DNA from 2 places in the Variovorax sp. GW821-FHT10B04 genome. Region 2 is predicted to be linked to the other one. Evidence: riboswitches for the same ligand, from Rfam matches in the RefSeq annotation. Region 2 holds a riboswitch; the other holds the start of a gene.
What was found. A riboswitch is a leader RNA that binds a small molecule or an ion and turns the genes downstream of it on or off. The one in region 2 is predicted to bind glycine.
Positions count from the first base shown of each region.

Region 1: linked by a shared signal. The riboswitch ahead of gcvT (glycine cleavage system aminomethyltransferase GcvT) and the one ahead of AC07PZ_RS17875 (D-amino acid dehydrogenase) in region 2 are both predicted to bind glycine.

Region 1 is NZ_JBWKNQ010000013.1:91,758-101,850, reverse strand. Features, by position in the region: gene AC07PZ_RS26175 (ABC transporter ATP-binding protein) at 1-1,315, shown strand, start outside; gene AC07PZ_RS26170 (flavin reductase family protein) at 1,336-1,965, opposite strand; gene AC07PZ_RS26165 (DUF3014 domain-containing protein) at 2,079-2,999, shown strand; gene AC07PZ_RS26160 (hypothetical protein) at 3,130-3,381, shown strand; gene gcvP (aminomethyl-transferring glycine dehydrogenase) at 3,415-6,315, opposite strand; gene gcvH (glycine cleavage system protein GcvH) at 6,559-6,933, opposite strand; gene gcvT (glycine cleavage system aminomethyltransferase GcvT) at 6,979-8,139, opposite strand; glycine riboswitch at 8,191-8,322, opposite strand; glycine riboswitch at 8,335-8,425, opposite strand; gene AC07PZ_RS26140 (MFS transporter) at 8,469-9,767, opposite strand; gene denD (D-erythronate dehydrogenase) at 9,867-10,093, opposite strand, start outside.
Region 2 is NZ_JBWKNQ010000007.1:476-10,568, reverse strand. Features, by position in the region: gene AC07PZ_RS17895 (efflux transporter outer membrane subunit) at 480-1,949, opposite strand; gene AC07PZ_RS17890 (efflux RND transporter permease subunit) at 1,951-5,073, opposite strand; gene AC07PZ_RS17885 (efflux RND transporter periplasmic adaptor subunit) at 5,076-6,212, opposite strand; gene AC07PZ_RS17880 (TetR/AcrR family transcriptional regulator) at 6,329-7,006, shown strand; gene AC07PZ_RS17875 (D-amino acid dehydrogenase) at 7,010-8,305, opposite strand; glycine riboswitch at 8,410-8,524, opposite strand; glycine riboswitch at 8,525-8,613, opposite strand; gene AC07PZ_RS17870 (hypothetical protein) at 8,671-9,000, opposite strand; partial or broken gene bamA (outer membrane protein assembly factor BamA) at 9,072-10,093, opposite strand, start outside.

The DNA of each region.
Region 1 (10,093 bases), on a different contig from region 2:
AGAACTGATCGTTGAATTGCAGGGCGTGGGCAAGTCCTTCCGCTCCGCCGATGGCGCCGCACGCTCCGTGCTGGAAGGCGTGGACTTCCGGCTGGCCGAAGGCGAGATCGTCGCGTTGCTGGGCCAGTCGGGCTCCGGCAAGTCGACGCTGCTGCGCATCCTGGCCGGACTGATCGGCGTCGACGAGGGCAGCGTGCGCTACCGCGGCCAGCCCCTGTACGGGCCGGCACGCGGCATCGCGATGGTGTTCCAGTCCTTCGCGCTGTTCCCGTGGCTCACGGTGCAGCAGAACGTCGAGCTCGGCCTCGAAGCGCGCGGCGTTGCACGCACCGAGCGGGCGCGCCGCGCGTCGGCCGCGATCGATCTGATCGGCCTCGCAGGCTTCGAAGGCGCGTTGCCGCGCGAACTCTCGGGTGGCATGCGGCAGCGCGTGGGCATCGCGCGCGCGCTGGTGGTCGAGCCCGAGGTGCTGCTGATGGACGAGGCTTTCTCGGCCCTCGACGTGCTGACCGGCGAGCGGCTGCGCGACGACATCCTGCAGCTGTGGGACGGCGGCGCGATGCCGACCAAGGCGATGCTGGTGGTGTCGCACAACATCGAGGAAGCCGTGCTGATGGCCGACCGCGTGCTGATCTTCTCGAGCAATCCGGGGCACGTGCGCGCCGAATTGCCGATCACGCTGCCGCGGCCGCGCGATGTCGACAGCCTGGAGGTGCGCGCCCTGATCGACGAGGTCTACGCGCTCATGACCGCGGGCGCGCCGGCCGCGGGCCGTGCGCGTGGCGAACCGCAGCACCTGCACCTGGCCGACCGCCTGCCCGATGCCGACGTTGACCGCATGGAGGCGCTGCTGGAGATGCTGGTCGAGGACGACCGCGAGGGCCGTGCCGATCTGCCGCAGCTGGCCGAGGAGGCCGAGCTGGCCGACCACGAGCTGCTGCCGCTGGCCCAGGCGCTGGCATTGCTGGGCTTCGCGACGCTGGCCGACGCCGACCTGCATCTCACCGAACTCGGACGCCGTTACGTCTCGGGTGCGCACACGCTGCGCCAACAGCTGTTCGGCCAGCAATTGCTCGCGCACGTGCCGCTGGCCGCGCACATCCGCCACAGCCTGGAGCAGGCGCCGTCCGGCGAGCTTGCGCAGGAGCCCTTCCTGCAGTTGCTGCACGAGCGTCTCGAAGCGCCGGTGGCCGAGCGCGTGCTGCGCACGGCGATCGAATGGGGGCGCTATGGCGAGGTCTTCGAATACGACTTCCACACCGGGCTGATCCACCTGCCCGCCGGCGACCCGGCGGCGGCCGGCGCTCCGGGCTGAGCCGGCGCAAGCCTCGGGACTCAGGACTTGTCGGCCGAAGGATGCTGCTCGATGCCTTGCGCGTCGAGCAGGTAGCGGTCGCGGGTGCGGATGTAGTAGCTCGCACCGAAGCGCGCCACCGGAAAGTAGTTTTCCAGCCGCACGCGCCAGGTGTCGATGTCGATCAGCTCGTCGCGTGCATGCATCCAGCGCACCTGGCCGATGAAGACCTGGCGGCTGGCGGTTTCCATCGTCTCGAACAGCGTGCATTCGAAGGCGACCGGCGCTTCGGCGATGCGCGGCGGCGCCACTGCCTTGCTCGGCAGCGATGTGAAGCCGACCACGTCGAGCTCGCTCACGTGCGGCGGATGCTGCACACCGCATTGGTCCATCTGCCAGGCGATCGGTTCGTCCGCGATGTGCACCACGAACTCGCCGGTGCGCACGATGTTGTTCGCGGTGTCCTTCAGCGAGTTGTCGGTGCGGCGGTTCAGGCTGATCATCACGATCGGTGGCTCCTCGCCGACCATGTTGAACATGCTGAAGGGCGCGGCGTTGACCGTGCCGTCCGGCCCGAGCGTGGTGACCAGCGCGACCGGGCGCGGCACGATCAGGCTGGCCATGAGCTTGTAGCGCTGGTATTCGGTGAGGGTGGCGAAGTCGATGTCCATGGTGTGTCGGGGGCGGGTGGCCATGTGTCTCACACGGCGTTACGGCAGCCAGGGCCGCGATGGTTTCAAATAGTGTGCGGCGGTGGCGCCGCGTCAGCAGGAAAGGACATCACATGCCCGAAGGGGACTCAGCAGATTTCAGGCCAGGCGCGCGGCGCGCCGGTGGTTCGTCGATGGCGCCGGTGGTGATCGCGGTGATTGTCGCGCTCGCCGGGGCGGGCTGGTGGTACTGGTCGAAGCAGCAGGCCGCCGTCGCACCGCCCGTGGCCGCCGCGCCGCAAGTGGCGCCCGCCGCCGTGCCGGATGCGCCCGCGGCGCCCGCGCCGACCGGTCCGCAGAACCTGGTCGACGGCCTGGCCGCACCCGAGCCCGCACTGCCGCCGCTGGCCGAAGCCGATGCGCGTGTGGCCGCGGCGCTGGCGGAGCTGCTGGGCAACAAGCAGGTCGCGTCCTTTTTGCAGATCGACGGCTTCGTGCGCCGCTTCGTCGCCACGGTCGACAACCTGCCGAACACGCAGGCGCCGTCCCGGATCTGGCCGGTGCAAGCGTCGCCGCAGCGCTTTGCGGTGCGTGGCGAAGGTGACAGCCAGACCATCGATCCGGACAACGCATCGCGCTACACGCCCTTCGTGCTGTTCGCCGAATCCATCGATCCGGCGCGCGCCGCGGCGGTGTATGCACGGCTCTATCCGCTGTTCCAGCAGGCCTATGAAGAGCTCGGCTATCCGGGCCGCTACTTCAACGACCGGCTCGTCGGCGTGATCGACCATCTGTTGCAGGCGCCCGAGCCGGCCGAGGCGCCGCGCGTGATGCTGACCGAGGTGAAGGGCGAGAACGGCGAGCCGATGGCGCTGAGCCGTCCCTGGGTGCGCTACGAGTTCGCCGACCCGCAGCTCGAGTCGCTGTCCAGCGGCCAGAAGATGATGGTGCGGGTCGGGCTCGTCAACGAGCGCCGGCTCAAGACCCAGCTGCGCGCCTTCCGCGCGCAGGTGGCAACGGGCGCCGTGCTGAAGAAGCCGAAGTCGACGCCGTAATCGCAACGACTGCGGCGGCTGCGATCGCCGCGGTCGCGCCCGATTCCGTTGCCCGCGATTGGCCGTGGCCTACATCGGCCGCGCGCAGGCCCCGGTATCCCTGAGCTTTTGGACCGGGAGATCCACTGCCATGGAAACCACGAAGACCGACTCGATCGTCGACAAGCTGCGCGCCCTGGATCAGGACCGCTCCGACTTTCCGGGCGAGCACCTGATCGTGCTCGGCATCGGCGTGCTGCTGCTGATCGCCGCCAACCGCAACCGCAGTGTGCTGGGCCGCACGCTGGCGGGCATGGCCGGCAGCGCCTTCATCGGCCGAGCGGCGAGCGGCACGGGCGGCGTGGCGCGCGTGGTGCAGGCGGTCACTGGCCGCCGGGTCTGACGCCTCCGGCGCTCAGCGCCGGGGTCCGCATGTTCAGGCCGCTTCGTCCGTGTAGTCGCCGATCGGCAGGCAACTGCAGAACAGGTTGCGGTCGCCGTACACGTTGTCCACGCGGCCGACCGGCGACCAGTACTTCGCATGACGCAGGCTGGCCAGCGGGAACGCGCCCAGTTCGCGCGCATAGGGCCGCGACCAATCGCTCGACAGCAGGCTGGCCGCCGTGTGCGGCGCATGCTTGAGCGGGTTGTCGTCCTTCGGCCAGACGCCTTCCTCGACGCGCCGGATCTCGCCGCGGATCGCGATCATCGCGTCGATGAAGCGGTCGAGTTCGACCAGCGGCTCGCTCTCGGTCGGCTCGACCATCAGCGTGCCGGGCACCGGGAAGCTCAGCGTCGGCGCATGGAAGCCGTAGTCGATCAGGCGCTTGGCGACGTCCTCGGCCGTGACGCCGCTGGTTTCCTTCAACGGACGCAGGTCCAGGATGCATTCGTGCGCGACGTGGCCGTTGGCGCTGGCATACAGCGTCGGGTAGTGGTCGCGCAGCCGGGCGCTGATGTAGTTGGCGCTGAGGATCGCGGTCTCGGTGGCCGCCTGCAGCCCGACCGAGCCCATCATCCGGCAGTACATCCAGCTGATCGGCAGCACCGCGGCATTGCCCAGCGGCGCGGCCGACACGGCCCCCACGGGCGACGCGATGCCGCCGGTCGCGTGGCCGGGCAGGTAGGGCACGAGGTCTTCCACCACGCAGACCGGGCCGACGCCCGGGCCGCCGCCGCCGTGTGGGATGCAGAAGGTCTTGTGCAGGTTCAGATGGCTCACGTCGCCGCCGAACTGGCCGGGTGCGGCGATGCCGACCAGCGCGTTCATGTTGGCGCCGTCGACGTACACCCGACCGCCGTGTGCATGCACGATCTCGCAGAGTTCCTTCACGCGGGTCTCGAACACGCCGTGCGTGCTCGGGTAGGTGATCATCACCGCGGCGAGCTTGTCGCCGTGCTTCTCGCAGGCGCGCTTCAGGTCGTCGATGTCGACGTTGCCCTGCGTGTCGCAGGCGGTGACCACCACCTGCATGCCGGCCATCTGCGCGCTCGCCGGGTTGGTGCCATGGGCCGACGACGGAATCAGGCAGACGTTGCGGTGGCCCTGGCCCTTGGCCTCGTGGAAGGCCTTGATCGCGAGCAGGCCGGCGTATTCGCCCTGCGAGCCCGCGTTGGGCTGCAGGCTGATGCCGGCATAGCCGGTCGCCTGGCAGAGCCAGTCGCGCAGCTGCTGGTCGAGCTCGGCATAGCCCTGCAACTGGTCGGCCGGCGCAAAGGGATGCACCTGCGCGAACTCGGGCCAGGTGATCGGGATCATCTCGCTGGTCGCGTTGAGCTTCATCGTGCAGCTGCCCAGCGGGATCATGCTGCGGTCGAGCGCGAGGTCCTTGTCGGACAGCGAACGGATGTAGCGCAGCATCGCCGTTTCGCTGTGGTGCGTGTTGAACACCGGATGCGTGAGGAAGGCGCTGGTGCGGCGCAGCGCGGCCGGGATCAGCGGCTCGACGCCGGCCTCGAAGGCGTCGAACGCAGGCAGCGCACTGCCTTCGCGTGCGAAGACCGCCCAGAGTTGCGCGACGTCGTCGCGGGTGGTCGTCTCGTCGAGCGAGATCACGAGGTAGTCGTTCCAGGCGGCGCGCAGGTTCATGCCGGCTTCGAGCGCGCGGGCGATCAGCGGCTGCGTCTCGGCGTCGGTCTTCAGGCAGATCGTGTCGAAGGCGCTGCCGTGGTGGGTGCGTGTGTAGCCGAGCTGGGCCAGGCCCGCGGCCAGGATCGCCGTGTACGACGCGACCCGGCGTGCAATGCGGGTCAGCCCCTGCGGCCCGTGATAGACCGCGTACAGGCTCGCGATGACCGCCGGCAGCACCTGCGCCGTGCAGATGTTGGACGTCGCCTTCTCGCGGCGGATGTGCTGCTCGCGCGTCTGCAGCGCGAGCCGGTAGGCCGGATGGCCGTGCACGTCGACGCTCACGCCGACCAGGCGGCCGGGCATCGAGCGCTTGAATTCGTCGCGGCAGGCCAGGAAGGCCGCGTGCGGGCCGCCGCAACCCATCGGCATGCCGAAGCGCTGCGTGCTGCCGACGACGATGTCGGCGCCCCATTCGCCGGGCGGCACCAGCAGCGTGAGCGCGAGCAGGTCGGTCGCGAAGATCGCAGCGGCCTGCTTGTCGTGCAGGCGCTTCACGTCGGCGCTCCAGTCCTGGACCCAGCCGCTGGAGGCGGGGTACTGCATCAGCGCCGCGAAGCAGTCACCGGCCAGGGCCGCTTCCCACGCGGGCGCCGAGTCGGCGACGACCACAGCGATGCCGAGCGGCGCCGCGCGCGTGCGGATCACTTCGATGGTCTGCGGATGGCAGTCGCCCGCGACCACGAAGGTGTTGCTCTTCGACTTGACGCTGCGCTTGGCGAGCGTCATGGCCTCGGCCGCGGCCGTGGCTTCGTCGAGCATCGAGGCATTGGCGATGGCCATGCCGGTCAGGTCGACGACCATGGTCTGGAAGTTGACCAGCGCCTCCATGCGGCCCTGCGAGATCTCGGCTTGGTAGGGCGTGTAGGCCGTGTACCAGGCCGGGTTCTCGAGCACGTTGCGCAGGATCACGCCTGGCGTGTGCGTGCCGTAGTAGCCCTGGCCGATGAAGCTCTTCAGCACCTTGTTCTTCGCCGCGATCGCCTTGAGCTCGGCCAGCGCGGCCGCTTCGGTGACCGGTGCCGGCAACTGCATCGGCGCCGTGCGGCGGATGGCCGCGGGCACGATGCCGTCGATCAGCTCGGCCCGCGTCGCCGCACCGATCACCGGCAGCATCCGCGCCTCGTCCGCCGCATCGATGCCGATGTGGCGGGCCAGGAATTCCTCGGCGTTCTCGAGGTCATGGAGGGAAGGGAAGGATGTCGGCATGGCGCGGGTGATCAGGGTACGGAACAAAAAAAGGGTGTGGCTGATAAGACGCGGCGTCGGCTCAGGAGATTCGGCCGCCGCCGGGCCGCCCCAAGGCGGCCGAGCCCCCTCCTCGGGAGGTGGCGAAGCACACGAAGTGGCAAGCCGGGAGGCTCAAGATTCGGCCGCCGCCGGGCCGCCCCAAGGCGGCCGAGCCCCCTCCTCGGGAGGTGGCGAAGCACACGAAGTGGCAAGCCGGGAGGCTCACGATTCAGCAGCGAACTTGTCGTAGTCGGCGGCTTCGAGAAGCGCGTCGAACTGCGCCGGGTCCGACGGTTTCACCTTGAAGAACCAGCCGGCGCCGTTCGGGTCGCTGTTGGCCAGCGACGGGTCGGCGCGCAGCGCCTCGTTGACCTCGGTGATCTCACCGGAGATCGGCATGTACACGTCGGCCGCGGCCTTCACCGATTCGACGACGCCGGCCACTTCGCCCTGGGCGAAGCTCGCGCCGATCTCGGGCAGGTCGACGAACACGACGTCACCCAGCGCGTCCTGCGCATGCACGGTGATGCCGACGGTGAGCGGCGCATCGCCTTCGCTCTGGACCCATTCGTGGTCCTTGGTGTACTTGATGGTCATGGGGTGCTCCTTGAAAGCGTGTGAGGTTAGATCTGGCGAAAGTGCTCAGCCCCGGAAGTATCGGGCGGGCAGGAAGGGCAGCGTGCAGACTTCCATCGGCACCGGCTTGCCGCGCACGATGGCCTGCAGGCGCGTGCCGGGTTCGGCGAACGCGGTGGCCACGTAGCCCATGGCGATCGGCCGGTCCACGCTCGGGCCGAGCAGGCCGCTCGTGACCTGCCCGATCGGCTGACCCTCGAACGACTCGAGCGGCGTGCCGTCGCGCACCGGAATGCGTTCCAGCGCGACCAGGCCGACCCGGCGGCGCGTCAGCGTGTCATGGTCGAGATGGCCGGCGGTGCCTGCCGATGCGGTGAGCTGCGCGAGGATCTTCCCGGCACCGGGGAAGCCCCCTTCGCGCGCGCCGCCGCTGCGGCGCACTTTCTGGATCGCCCAGTTGAGCGAGGCCTCGACCGGCGTCGTGCCTTCGTCGATGTCGTTGCCGTACAGGCACAGGCCGGCTTCGAGTCGCAGCGAGTTGCGCGCGCCCAGGCCGATCGGCTGCACCTCCGGCTGCGCGAGCAGCAGGCGCGCGAGTGCGTCGGCATCGGCCGCGGCGACGGAGATCTCGAAGCCGTCCTCGCCGGTGTAGCCGCTGCGGGTGGCGAAGGCGGCGATGCCGCCGATCCGCACCGCACCGCCGGTCATGAAGACGAAGCGCTCGATGCCCGGCGAGAGGCGCGCCAGCACGGCGGCGGCCTGCGGCCCCTGCAGTGCGAGCAGGGCGTGATCGGGCATCGGCTGCACGCTGCAGCGCGCGCCGATCCGTGCCTGCAGGTGCGCGATGTCGGCCACCTTGCACGCGCCGTTGACGATCACGAAGAGCGAATCGCCGCCTTCGTTGAAGAACATCAGGTCGTCGAGGATGCCGCCGGCGTCGTTCAGCAGCAGTCCGTAGCGCTGCTTGCCCGGCGCCAGGCCGATCACGTCGACCGGCATCAGGCTCTCGAAGGCCGCTGCGGCGTCGGGGCCGACCAGCCGCAGCTGGCCCATGTGGGAGATGTCGAACAGGCCTGCGGCCGTGCGGGTGTGCTTGTGCTCGGCCATCAGGCCGGCGGGGTACTGCACCGGCATCGAATAGCCGGCAAAGGGGACCATGCGCGCGCCGAGTTCGACGTGCAGGTCGTGAAGAGGTGTCTTGAGCAGATCGGCGGATGCAGCGGCCAAGGCGCACTCCAGGAGCAAAGGGGCAGTTTCATTCCATGACGCAAATCATGGGCCACCCCTGCTGTCCGCTCTACCTGAGAGATTCGCCCCACGATCGGGGTTTGCTCCTTCGGTGGATGGCCTCCATCGTGCGAATCTCGTGCGGATCGCGCGACGTGGACATCTCTCTCCAGCAAGGAAACGCCCGTGTGAACGGGCGCCTCGTCAGTCCTTTTGCCTGAGCGTTCGGATGGTTCCTGCGCCTTCGGCGGCCCCGCGTGGCGGGGCTCTCTCCTGACCCGTCGAGTGTAGTGGAATCCTCGGCGGGTCAGCGCGAATCGCCGACTTTGTCAGGCGTGCGCGGGCTGCGGCACTTCCTCGGCGCGCTTGTCGTGCCCGATGAGCAGCACCAGCGCAAAGGCCACGACCGACAGCAGCGCCAGGAACAGCACGGCGTAGATGTCGTTGCCCATCTTGTCGCGCAGCGTGCCGAAGATCGTCGGGCCGATGTAGCCGCCGAGGTTGCCGATCGAGTTGATCCACGCGATGCCGGCGGCGGCGGCGGTGCCGCTCAGAAGGGCGGTCGGCAGCGTCCAGAACGTGGGCAGCGCGGTGAAGATGCCCAGGGCTGCCAGCGTGACCGCCGCCATCTTGGGCACCGGTGCGCTGATCTGCGATGCCGCGACCAGGCCCACGAAGATGCAGGCGAGCGGTACGAGCACGAACCACTTGCGCTCCTTGCGGGCGTCCGACCAGCGCGTCCAATAGATCATGGCGATGGCGCCGATGAGGTACGGGAAGGCGTTGATGAAGCCGATCTCGACGTTGCCCAGGCCGCCGAAGCCCTTGATGATCTGGGGCAGGAAGAAGCCCAGTCCGTAGAGCGGCACCGTGATGCCCATGTAGACGAATCCGAGGCCGATCACGCGCCAGTTGAGCAGCGACTGCTTCCACGAAATGCGATGGATCGACTCGCGGTTGCGGCGCTCTGCGTCCAGCGTGGTCTGCAGCCAGTCGCGTTCCTCGTTGGTCAGCCACTTGGCTTCCTTGGGGCCGTCGGGCAGGTACAGCAGCACGAAGAAGGTCAGGATCACCGCGGGGATGGCTTCCAGGATGAACAGCCATTGCCAGCCGTGCATGCCGCCGACGCCGTCCATGTTGAGGATGTAGCCCGAAATCGGCGAGCCGATCACCGTCGAGATCGGAATGGCGAACATGAACCAGCCCACGATGCGGGCGCGGTAGGCCGCCGGGAACCACAGCGTGATGTAGAAGATCACGCCGGGAAAGAAGCCGGCCTCGGCAATGCCGAGCAGGAAGCGCACGACGTTGAAGCTGGTGGCGCTGCCGACCCAGGCCTGCGCCGCGGAAATGACACCCCAGCTGAACATGATCCGCGCGATCCAGCGGCGTGCGCCGAAGCGTTCCAGCGCCAGGTTGCTCGGCACTTCGAACAGGAAGTACGCGATGAAGAAGATGCCGGCGGCGCTGCCGAAGATCGCGCCGGTGAAGCCCAGGTCCTTGGACATCGCCGCGCCCGCGAAACCGAGATTCACGCGATCCAGGTAGGCGACGAAATAACTGACCATCAGCAGCGGCAGCAGCCGCCAACTGATCTTCGAAATGGTTCTCTGCTCGATGGAGTTCATGCTGTCTCTAAGTGTGGTTATGCATGGCTGGCCGGAGCGAGGCTCCGGGTGTTCCGTCGCGGATGCGATGGTTGCTGCGTGCTTGCCACAGCATCTCGACTATGCAGCCGGAAGTCCCTTCGCCGCGTCGGGATTTTCACGGACGTAATCCCGAATGATCTCGTCGACGCTGTCGTCGGCGGCAAGGCCCAGTGCGCGGGCACGGGTCCATTCAAAGCGGCCGGGCCAGGTCTTCACGATGCGGGCGATCGCCGGGTCCGGCGTGCGGTCCAGCAAGGCCTGGGCCGCCGGACCGGCCACCCGGCCGAGCGCGGCCGCCATCTCGC
Region 2 (10,093 bases):
TCACGGGTACCGAGCGCCGCACGGCCATCTCGACCCGGCGCTTGGACGCCAGCATGTGAAAGCCGCAAAGCGTGCAGCGGTACAGCCGCAAGCCCGGAACCGGTACCAGGCGCATCCAGAACGAGCGCGGCACTCTCACGAGATACTCGTAGCCGCATCCGCATCTTGAAAACAAAAGTTTCACAGTTGCCTTGTTTGTTACACCTAGTTTTGTTGTGCCGCTTGTAGGATGAATTAACCGTTACGTTTTTTTGCAATTGGCACATGTCGACTCACGATGGGCGACGGACGACCGCGTGCGCGGCGATGGCCGAAATTGCGAAGAGACGGAAGAAGAGGGGAGAAGGGAGTGCGATGCGCCGCGGCTTGGACGGGCAGGTCGCCGCGGCGCCGCGCCGCGCAAAGGCGCACTCAGGGGAGCAGGTCCAGCAGCTTGCCCAGCAGCCGGCCCAGCATCAGCAACGCATGCCAGAGCGCCCTCAGGGCGTCGAGGAAGTCCATGGCGCCGATTCTCCCAGCGCCGCGCCGCCGCCGAGCACGCGGTACAGCAACACCTGGTTGGCCAGCGCGGTCTGGCGCGCCGTGACCAGCGTCTGCTGGGCGCTGTAGAGCGTGCGCTGCGAATCGAGCGCGTTGAGGAAGGTGTCGACGCCCTTCGTGTAGCGCGCGTTCGACAGGTCGTAGCTGTCCTGCGCGGCGCTCACCAGGTCGGTCTGCGCCGCCAGTTGTTCCTGCATGGTGCCGCGCCGCGCGAGCGCGTCCGCCACTTCCTTGAAGGCGGTCTGGATGGCCAGTTCGTAGCTCGCCAGGTAGCCCTTCTGCTGGGCCTCGGCGTAGGCCACGTTGGCGCGGCCGGCGCCGCCGTCGAAGATCGGCAGGCTCAGTGCGGGCGCCAGCGACCAGACCGTGGCGCCGCCGCTCAGCAGCGTCGACAGTGCCGCGCTGGCCACGCCACCGGCGGCGGTCAGCGTGAGCGACGGGAACAGCGCGGCGCGCGCGGCACCGATGTTCGCGTTGGCCGACTTCAGCTGGTGCTCGGCCTGCAGCACGTCCGGGCGCTGCAGCAGCACGCTCGACGACACGCCGGCCGGCACGTCGGCGACCCAGTCGGCGCCGCCGGTCGGCAGCGCGTCGGGCAGCAGCGCATCGTCGACGCGGCTGCCGACCAGCAGTTCGAGCGCATTGCGATCCTGCGCGACCGCGGTCGTGTAGCTCGCGACGTCGGCGCGCGCCTGCTGGTAGACCGTCTCGGCCTGCCGCACGTCGACGCGCGAGGCCACGCCGGCTTCGAGCCGCTTGCGCGTGAGCGTCATGGAGCGCTCGGCGCTTTCCATGGTGCGTTGCGCGATCGCGCGCTGGCTGCCGTCGGCGGCGTAGGCGATCCAGGCGGTCGCGGTCTCGGCGATCAGGCTGATGCGGGTGGTGCGCGCTGCTTCCTCGGTCGCCAGATAGGTCTCCAGCGCCGCGCCGGTCAGGCTGCGCACGCGGCCGAACAGGTCGACCTCGTACGAACTCACGCCCAGGTTGGCCGTGTAGCTCTGCGTCTGCACGGTGGTGTTGCTGCTGCCCGAGGTCGACGACAGGCTGCGCGCACGGCTGCCGCTCACGCCGGCGTCGACCGTGGGCAGCTGGGCTGCCTGCTGCACACGGTACTGCGCGCGTGCGGACTCGATGTCGGCGAGCGTCTTGCGCAGGTCGCGGCTGTCGGCCAGCGCCTGTGCGATGACCTTGCGCAACCGGTCGTCATGCACGAAGTCGCGCCAGGCGAGATCGGTGGCGGCCGTGCCGGCCGACCCGGCAGCGGCCTTGGCATCGGCCGGCGCATAGGCGGCGCCGCTGGGCCAGGTGGCCGGCACCGGCGCCGCCGGCTGCTGGTAGGCGGGCGCCATCGTGCCGCAGGCGCCGAGCAGCGTGCTGATCGCGAGTGCGATGAGGGTGTGGGATCTCATGTCAGTTTCCTTGGGCGGCGGCTTCGGTGCGGCCGCCGAACAGCTTGCGCACCAGCACGAAGAACAGCGGCACGAAGAAGATGGCGAGCAGCGTGGCGGTGAACGTGCCGCCCACGATGCCGGTACCGATCGAAATGCGGCTGTTGGCGCCGGCGCCGCTCGACAGTGCGAGCGGCATCACGCCCGCGATGAAGGCCAGCGAGGTCATCAGGATCGGGCGCAGCCGCAGCCGCGCGCCTTCGATCGCCGAAGCCACGAGGCCGGTGCCGCGCTGGTAGGCCGCTTCCGCGAACTCGACGATCAGGATCGCGTTCTTCGCGGCCAGGCCGATGGTGGTGAGCAGCGCGACCTGGAAGTACACGTCGTTCTCCAGCCCGCGCAGCGTGGCACCGAGCACCGCGCCGATCACGCCGAGCGGGATCACCAGCAACACCGAGAACGGCACCGACCAGCTTTCATACAGCGCCGCCAGGCACAGGAAGACCACGAGGATCGAGATCGCGTAGAGCTGCAGCGTCTGCCCGCTGGCCAGGCGCTCCTGGTAGGACAGGCCGCTCCAGGCGTAGTGCGTGCCGGCCGGCAGCTGGTTGGCCAGCGTCTCCATCCGGTCCATCGCCGCACCGGAGCTCTGGCCGCTGGCGGCCGAGCCCTGGATCGCGTACGAGGCCAGGCCGTTGTAGCGCGCCAGGCTCTCGGGGCCGTAGGCCCAGTGCGTGGTCGCGAAGGAGGAGAAGGGCGTCATCGCATCGGTGCTGCCGCGCACGCGCCATTGCGCCAGGTCCTCGGGCTTCGAACGGAAAGGCGCGTCGCCCTGGATGTAGACCTTCTTGACGCGGGCGCGGTCGATGAAGTCGTTGACGTATGTGCCGGCCCAGGCCGAGCTCAGCGTGTCGTTGATGTCGGCGAGCGACAGGCCGAGCGAGAAGGCCTTGGCCTGGTCGACGTCGACCTTGAGCTGCGGCGTGTCTTCCATGCCGCCGCTGCGCACCGCGCTCAGCTGGCTGTCCTTGGCGGCCGACGTCAGCAGCGTGTTGCGCATCGTCTGCAGCTTGGCACGGTCGGTGCCGGCGTCGGCCTGCAGCTGGAACTCGAAGCCATTGGACTGGCCCAGGCCCTGGATCGCCGGCGGGTTCAGCGCGAAGATCTGCGCGTCGCGCACCTTCGACAGCGCCTGCGTGGCGCGGCCCGAGATGGTGTCGGCCCGGTTGGCCGTGCCGCTGCGCTCGCTCCAGTCCTTGAGCGCGACGAAGGCCATCCCCGCGTTCTGGCCGCTGCCGCTGAAGTTGAAGCCCGAGATGGTGAAGACGGCTTCGGTGTTGTCCTTCTCCTCGGTCAGGAAGTGCTTCTCGACCTCTTTCGCGACTTCCATCGTGCGCGCCACCGAGGCGCCGGCCGGCAGCGTGAACTGCACCATCGCCTCGCCCTGGTCCTCGGTCGGCAGGAAGCCGGTGGGCAGGCGCATGAACAGCACCGCGAGCGCCGCGATGATCACGCCGTACATCAGCATCCAGCGCAGCGGCGCCTTCAGCAGTTTCGCCACGCGGCCTTCGTAGCGGCCGAGCATCTTGTCGAAGCTGCGGTTGAACCAGCCTGCGAAGCCGCGCGCGCCGGCGTCGTGGTCGTGCGGCTTGAGCAGCGTGGCGCAGAGCGCCGGCGTCAAGGTCAGCGCGACCACCACCGACAGCACCATCGACGCGACGATCGTGATCGAGAACTGCCGGTAGATGACGCCGGTCGAGCCGCTGAAGAAGGCCATCGGCAGGAACACCGCCGACAGCACGGTCGCGATGCCCACCAGTGCGCCGGTGATCTCGCCCATCGACTTGATGGTCGCCTCGCGCGCCGACAGGTGCTCCTCGCGCATCAGCCGCTCGACGTTCTCGACCACCACGATGGCGTCGTCCACCAGCAGGCCGATCGACAGCACCATGCCGAACATCGTCAGCGTGTTGATCGAATAGCCGAACACCGACAGCACGCCGAAGGTGCCGAGCAGCACCACCGGCACCGCGATCGCCGGGATCAGCGTGGCGCGCCAGTTCTGCAGGAAGACGAACATCACGACCACCACCAGCGCGATCGCCTCGAACAGCGTCTTCACCACTTCCTCGATCGAGATGCTGATGAACTTGGTGCTGTCCTTCGGGTAGGCGACCTGGTAGCCGTCGGGCATGCCGTGCTGCAACTGCTGGACCATGGTGCGCACGCGCGTCGCGGTTGACAGCGCATTGGCGCCGGGTGCGAGCTGCACCGCGAGCCCCGAGGCCGGATGGCCGTTCAGGCGCGTCACGTTGTCGTAGCTTTCGCTGCCGAGTTCGACCCGTGCCACGTCGCCCAGCTTGACCACCGCGCCGGTGGTGTCGTGCTTCACGACGATGGCGCGGAACTGGTCGGGCGTCTGCAGCTTGGACTGCGCGGTGACGGTCGCGTTGAGCTGCTGGTTGGCGGCGGCCGGGATCGCGCCGATCTTGCCGGCCGACACCTGCGTGTTCTGCGCCTCGATGGCCGACTGCACGTCGGACGGCATCAGGCTGTAGGCCGCGAGCTTGGTCGGGTCGAGCCAGATCCGCATAGCGTACTGCGCGCCGAACACCTGCACGCCGCCCACGCCGTCGACACGCGCGATCGGGTCCTGCAGGTTGCTCACCAGGTAGTCGGCGATGTCGGTGGCGCTGGCCTTGTCCTTCTGGTCGTAGAGCGCGACGATCATCAGGAAGTCGGTCTGCGACTTGGTGACGGTGACGCCGAGCTGCTGCACGGCGGTCGGCAGCCGCGTGAGCGCCTGCTGCACCTTGTTCTGCACCTGCACCTGCGCCGTGTCGGGGTTGGTGCCCTGTTTGAAGGTGACGTTGATGGACGCCGTGCCGGCCGAGCTGCTGGTCGATGCGAAGTACAGCAGCCCGTCCAGGCCCGTGAGCTGCTGTTCCAGGATCTGCGTGATGCTGTTCTCGACGGTTTCCGCCGAGGCGCCGGTGTAGGTAGCCTGGATGCGGATCGTCGGCGGTGCGACGTCCGGGTACTGGGAGACCGGCAGCGTGGTGATCGACAGTGCGCCGGCCAGCATGATGACGATCGCGATGACCCACGCGAAGATGGGCCGCTTGACGAAGAACTGGGCGAGCATGCTCAGCGCTCCGCAGTCTTCGGCGTGGCCTGCAGGTCGACGTCGACGGCCTTCACCGTGTCGCCGGCCTTCACCTTGTTCAGGCCCTGCACCACCAGCCGGTCGCCCGCGGCCAGGCCGCTGGAGATCAGCCACTTGTCGTCGATCGCGCGCTGCGTCGTGACGGTGCGGCTCTCGAGCTTGTTGTCGGCGGTCAGCACCAGTGCGGTGGCGTCGCCCTTCGGGTCGCGCGTGACGCCCTGCTGCGGCGCGAGCACGGCGGCGGGGTCGATCGCCTCGTCGAGTACCGCACGCACGAACATGCCGGGCAGCAGCGTGCCGTCCGGGTTCGGGAACTCGGCGCGCAGCGTCACCGAGCCGGTGGCCTCGTCGACCGCGATCTCGGTGAACTTCAGCTTGCCCTTGCGGGCGTATTCGGAGCCGTCCTCCAGGAGGAGCTTGGCGTCGGTGCTGCCGGCGCGCATACCGTCCTTGGCCAGCGTGCGGCGCAACTGCAGCAGCGCGGCGCTCGACTGCGTGAGATCGACGTACATCGGATCGAGCGTGCGGATGGTGGCGAGCGCCGTGGTCTGGGCGGCCGTGACCAGCGCGCCCGGCGTGACGCTCGACTTGCCGATGCGTCCGGAGATCGGAGCGCGGATCTGGGTGTAGTCGAGGTTGATGCGCGCGCTGGCGAGGGACGCCTTCTGCTGCGCGACGGCGGCCAGTGCCTGCTGGTAGGCGGTGGCGGCGTCATCGGCGTCCTGCTTCGACACGCCCTCGATCTTCAGCAGGTCCTTGTAGCGTTCATCCTTCAGGCGCGCGGCGGAAACGGCGGCCTCGGCATTGACCAGCGTGGCCTTGGCCTGATCGAAGGTCGCCTGGTAGCTGGCGGGGTCGATCTGGTAGAGCACCTGGCCGGCCTTGACGTTGCTGCCTTCTTCGAACAGCCGCGCCTTGATGATGCCCGCGACCTGCGGGCGTACCTCGGACGACAGTGCCGACGACGTCCGCCCCGAGAGCTCGGTCTTCAGCGCGACCGGTTCGGTCTTCAGCGTGACGACGCCGACTTCCACCGGTCCGGGTGCCGCGGCGGGCGGTTTCTGGGTGCAGGCGCCGATCAGCAGCGACATGGCGAGCAGGACGGGTAAGGTTTTCATGGAGATGCCGTCGGAAGAATCCGGTCCGAATTGAGTGTGAACGTTCATTCTCAAATATAGTCGATACCCTCACGTGTCCGCCAAGTAAAGAAATTGTGAAAACCGAAAAAGCTTCGATGTCCACACGGCCCGCCAAGCCGTTGCGCGATGAGATCCGACGCGACGAGATCGTGGCCGCCGCGCGCGCCTGCGTGGTCCGCCATGGTTTCCACGCGGCCAGCATGCAGCAGATCGCCCAGGAAGCACGGATGAGCGTCGGCCAGATCTACCGCTATTTCGCCAGCAAGGAAGCGATCGTCCATGCGATCGTGGAGCGGATCGTGTCGCAGCGCATCGCCTGGATCGCCAGCACCGGCCGGCAGATGGACCTGCCGCAGGTGCTGGCCTCGCGGATGTTCGACGAGTCGCCGTCGGAGGCGGATGACCGCGTGCTGCTGCTCGAGGTCACGGCAGAGGCGGCGCGCAGCCCCACGGTGGCGGCGATGGTGCGCGCCGCCGACCGCCGGCTGCATGCCCAGGCGCTCGCCACCGTGCGGCTCGACCATCCGTCGCTGACCGAGACCGAAGCCGCTGCGCGCGTCGAGTTCATGGCGGTGCTGGCCGAAGGCACGGCTTTCCGCCGCGTGACCGACCAGCCGGCCAATCCGGAGGTTCTGGCGGCGCTCTACCGCGAGGTGATCGAGCGGCTGCTTCCCGGTGCCCAGGCACCCGAAGCGCGCGAATCGGAATCGGCCGAATCCGCACCGCCCGCCGCGGCGACCGGTGCGGGCGCCAGGCGCAAGCCCAGGCGCTGAACCTCAGGCGGCGCGAAGCGCGAGAGGCCGGCCATCGCGCGCCGGCAGGCCGGTGAATGCGAAGTCGACGTCCGGCATCTGGCCGCTCACGATGTCCGCGATCGCGCGGCCCGAACCCGCCGAGTGTGTCCAGCCGAGCGTGCCGTGCCCGGTGTTCAGGTACAGGTTGTCGATGCGCGAACGGCCGATGTAGGGCACGTTCGACGGCGTCGCGGGACGCAGGCCGGTCCAGTACTGCGCATCGCGGCCATCGGTCATTTCGGGGAACAGTTCGCGCACGCGTCGCACGATGGCTTCGCAGCGCACCACGTTCAGGTGGGTGTCGTAGCCGTTCAGCTCGGCCGTGCCGGCGATGCGCAGCCGGTCGCCCAGCCGGGAGAACACCAGTTTGTATTCGTCGTCCGTGAGGGACACGCCGAAAGACTTGGACGGGTCGAGCACGGGCAGCGTCACCGAATAGCCCTTGGCCGGATAGATGTTCAGCGAGATGCCCAGCTGCCGCGCGAAGCCGGCACTGAATGAACCCATGCACAGCACGAAGCGGTCGGCCGAGAGGTCGCGCACCACGCCGTCGCGGTCCGCCACGCGCACCGCCTGCAGCGTGTCGCCGCGGCGGTCGATGCCGAGGATGCGCGTGTCGTAGAGAAACTCCACGCCGGCGCCCGCGCAGCGTCGCGCGAGTTCCTGGGTGAAGCGATGCGCATCGCCGGATTCGTCGCTCGGCGTCATGCTGCCGCCGACGATGCGGTCGCGGCATTGCGCGAGCGCGGGTTCGATCTGCACGCATTCCTCGGGGGTCTTCATGTCGAGCTCGCAGCCGTACTCGCGCATCACGCGCGCCGGCGCCTGCGCCGCATCGAATTCGGCCTGGCTCGTGTAGAAGTGCAGGATGCCCTGCGTGCGCTGGTCGTACTGCAGGCCGGTGTCGGCGCGGAGCTGCTGCAGCGTGGCCCGGCTGTAGAGGCCGAGGTTCACGATCTGGCGGATGTTGTGGCGGGTGCGTGCGGGCGTGCATTCGCGCAGGAAGCCCAGGCCCCAGAGCCATTGGCGCACGTCCGGCCGCAGGCGGAACAGCAGCGGCGAATCTTCCTTGCCGAGCCACTTCAGCACCTTGAGCGGAGCGCCCGGATTGGCCCAGGGTTCGGCGTGCGACACCGAGATCTGTCCGCCGTTGGCGAAGCTGGTTTCAAGGCCGGCCGCGGGCTGGCGGTCGATGACGGTGACGTCGTGGCCGGCCTGGCGCAGGAACCAGGCGGAAGTGATGCCGGTCACGCCGGCGCCGAGAACGATGATTTTCATGAGGACCTCTGGAGGCTGTCGTACGAGCGAACGAGAGGTCAGGGTCCGTCGCCGCGACTGACTGCGGGCGTGCGGGCACGAGACGATGGGCCATGCCCTCTCGCGCCGCTCCCGCTGTCCTTGGTACCTGAGAGATTCAGGCGCGCCTTGCGACGCGCCCTTGCTCCTTCGGTGGAAGCCGCGCCGGTGGGGCGGGCTTCACTCTCCAGTGTCGGCTGTGAATCGGAACCAGTATCGGGCCTGAGCGTGTATGGGAGGTTGCGCCTTCGGCGGCATGCGCGGGGCATGCACTCTCCTGGATCCGGCGGCGAGTTTAGCGAGGCGGGCATGGCGCGGTCAACCCGGTGTCCTCTGTGCCGAGAGGCCTACCAGTGCCGCGGGCCGGGTCCGGGGCCGCCATGGTGCCCGCCGATGCCGAACAGAAGGCCGACGCCGACGGCAGTCAGCACCGTTGCCACGGGATCGATGTAGTACGCGGGTGCCTGCACGTAGGCCACGGGCGCGGCGTACACGGGCGCCGGGTATGCCACGGCATACGCCGGCGCGCCTGCGGCCACCACCACGCCGGGCTCCGGCACCACATAGGTCGGGGCCGTGCCGGCTGGCGCGGCGGTCTGGGCCTGCGCCGCCACCGTGCCCGCGGCCAGGGCGAGTGCCAGGACTGCGGCTGTCGATCTGCGGAAAGAAAATGTCATGTCGAACTCCTTGAGAGACGAAAGTGAGGATCACCGTCGATCCGGGAGGATTTACGGAGAAAGTGTGTCCGTCAGAACGCCGTGCCGATCTGGAACTGGAAGCGCTGCGTGCGGTCCGCCACGATGCCGTTGGCGTCGTCCGCGCGCTGGTACTTGATCGGGATCGCATAGGCCAGCCGCAGCGGACCGAGCGGCGAGATCCAGCTGATGCCCAGGCCGACCGAAGCGCGCAGCGCCTGCTGCGCCTTCCATTGCGCGTCGGTCATGGACGCGGTGCGCGACGCGAACACGTTGCCCACGTCGAAGAAGCTGTAGAGCCGCAGCGTGCGGTCGTTGCCGGCGCCGGGGAACGGCGTGCTCAGCTCCATGTTGAAGATCGCCTTCTTGGTGCCGCCGAGCGCGCCGTCGGTCACGGTGTCCAGCGGGCCGAGCGAGTTCTGTTCGAAGCCGCGGATCGAGCCCAGGCCGCCCGCATAGAAGTTCTTGAAGATCGGGTAGGTCGTGTCGCCCAGCGCGCGGCCATAGCCCAGCACGCCGTTGAGCGCCAGCGTGTACTGCTTGCTCAGCGGGAAGTACTGCTGGTATTGGTAGTTGGACTTGAGGTAGCGGACGTCGTTGCCCACGCCCAGCTCGAAGTTCGCACTCTGCAGGCGGCCGCGCGTGGGCGTCAGCGCGCTGTCGCGGTCGTCGCGCGACCAGCCGACCGTGAACGGAACGCTGGTGATGCCGTCGCGCGCGCAGACCACGCTCGGCACGGTGCCGGTGCACTGGAAGTAGTCGAGATAGGCCTGCGGCGTGGCCGTATAGACCGAGACGCCGTCCACCGTCGTGTACTCGCCGTTGGTTCCGGGCTTGAAGGTCGTACGTTCCAGGCCGACGCCGAAGTACACCGTGTCCAGTTCGCTGAAGGGCACGCCGAACTTGACCGATGCACCCTCGGTCGTGAGCTTGTAGTTGCCGTCCGCTTCGTAGTACGGCCGGGTGACCGAATGGAAGACGTTGATCGTCCGCGAGATGCCGCCGGTGGTGAAGTACGGGTCGGTGGCCGTCATCGACACGGTCTGGTAGTACTTGCTCGTGTTGACCTGCAGGC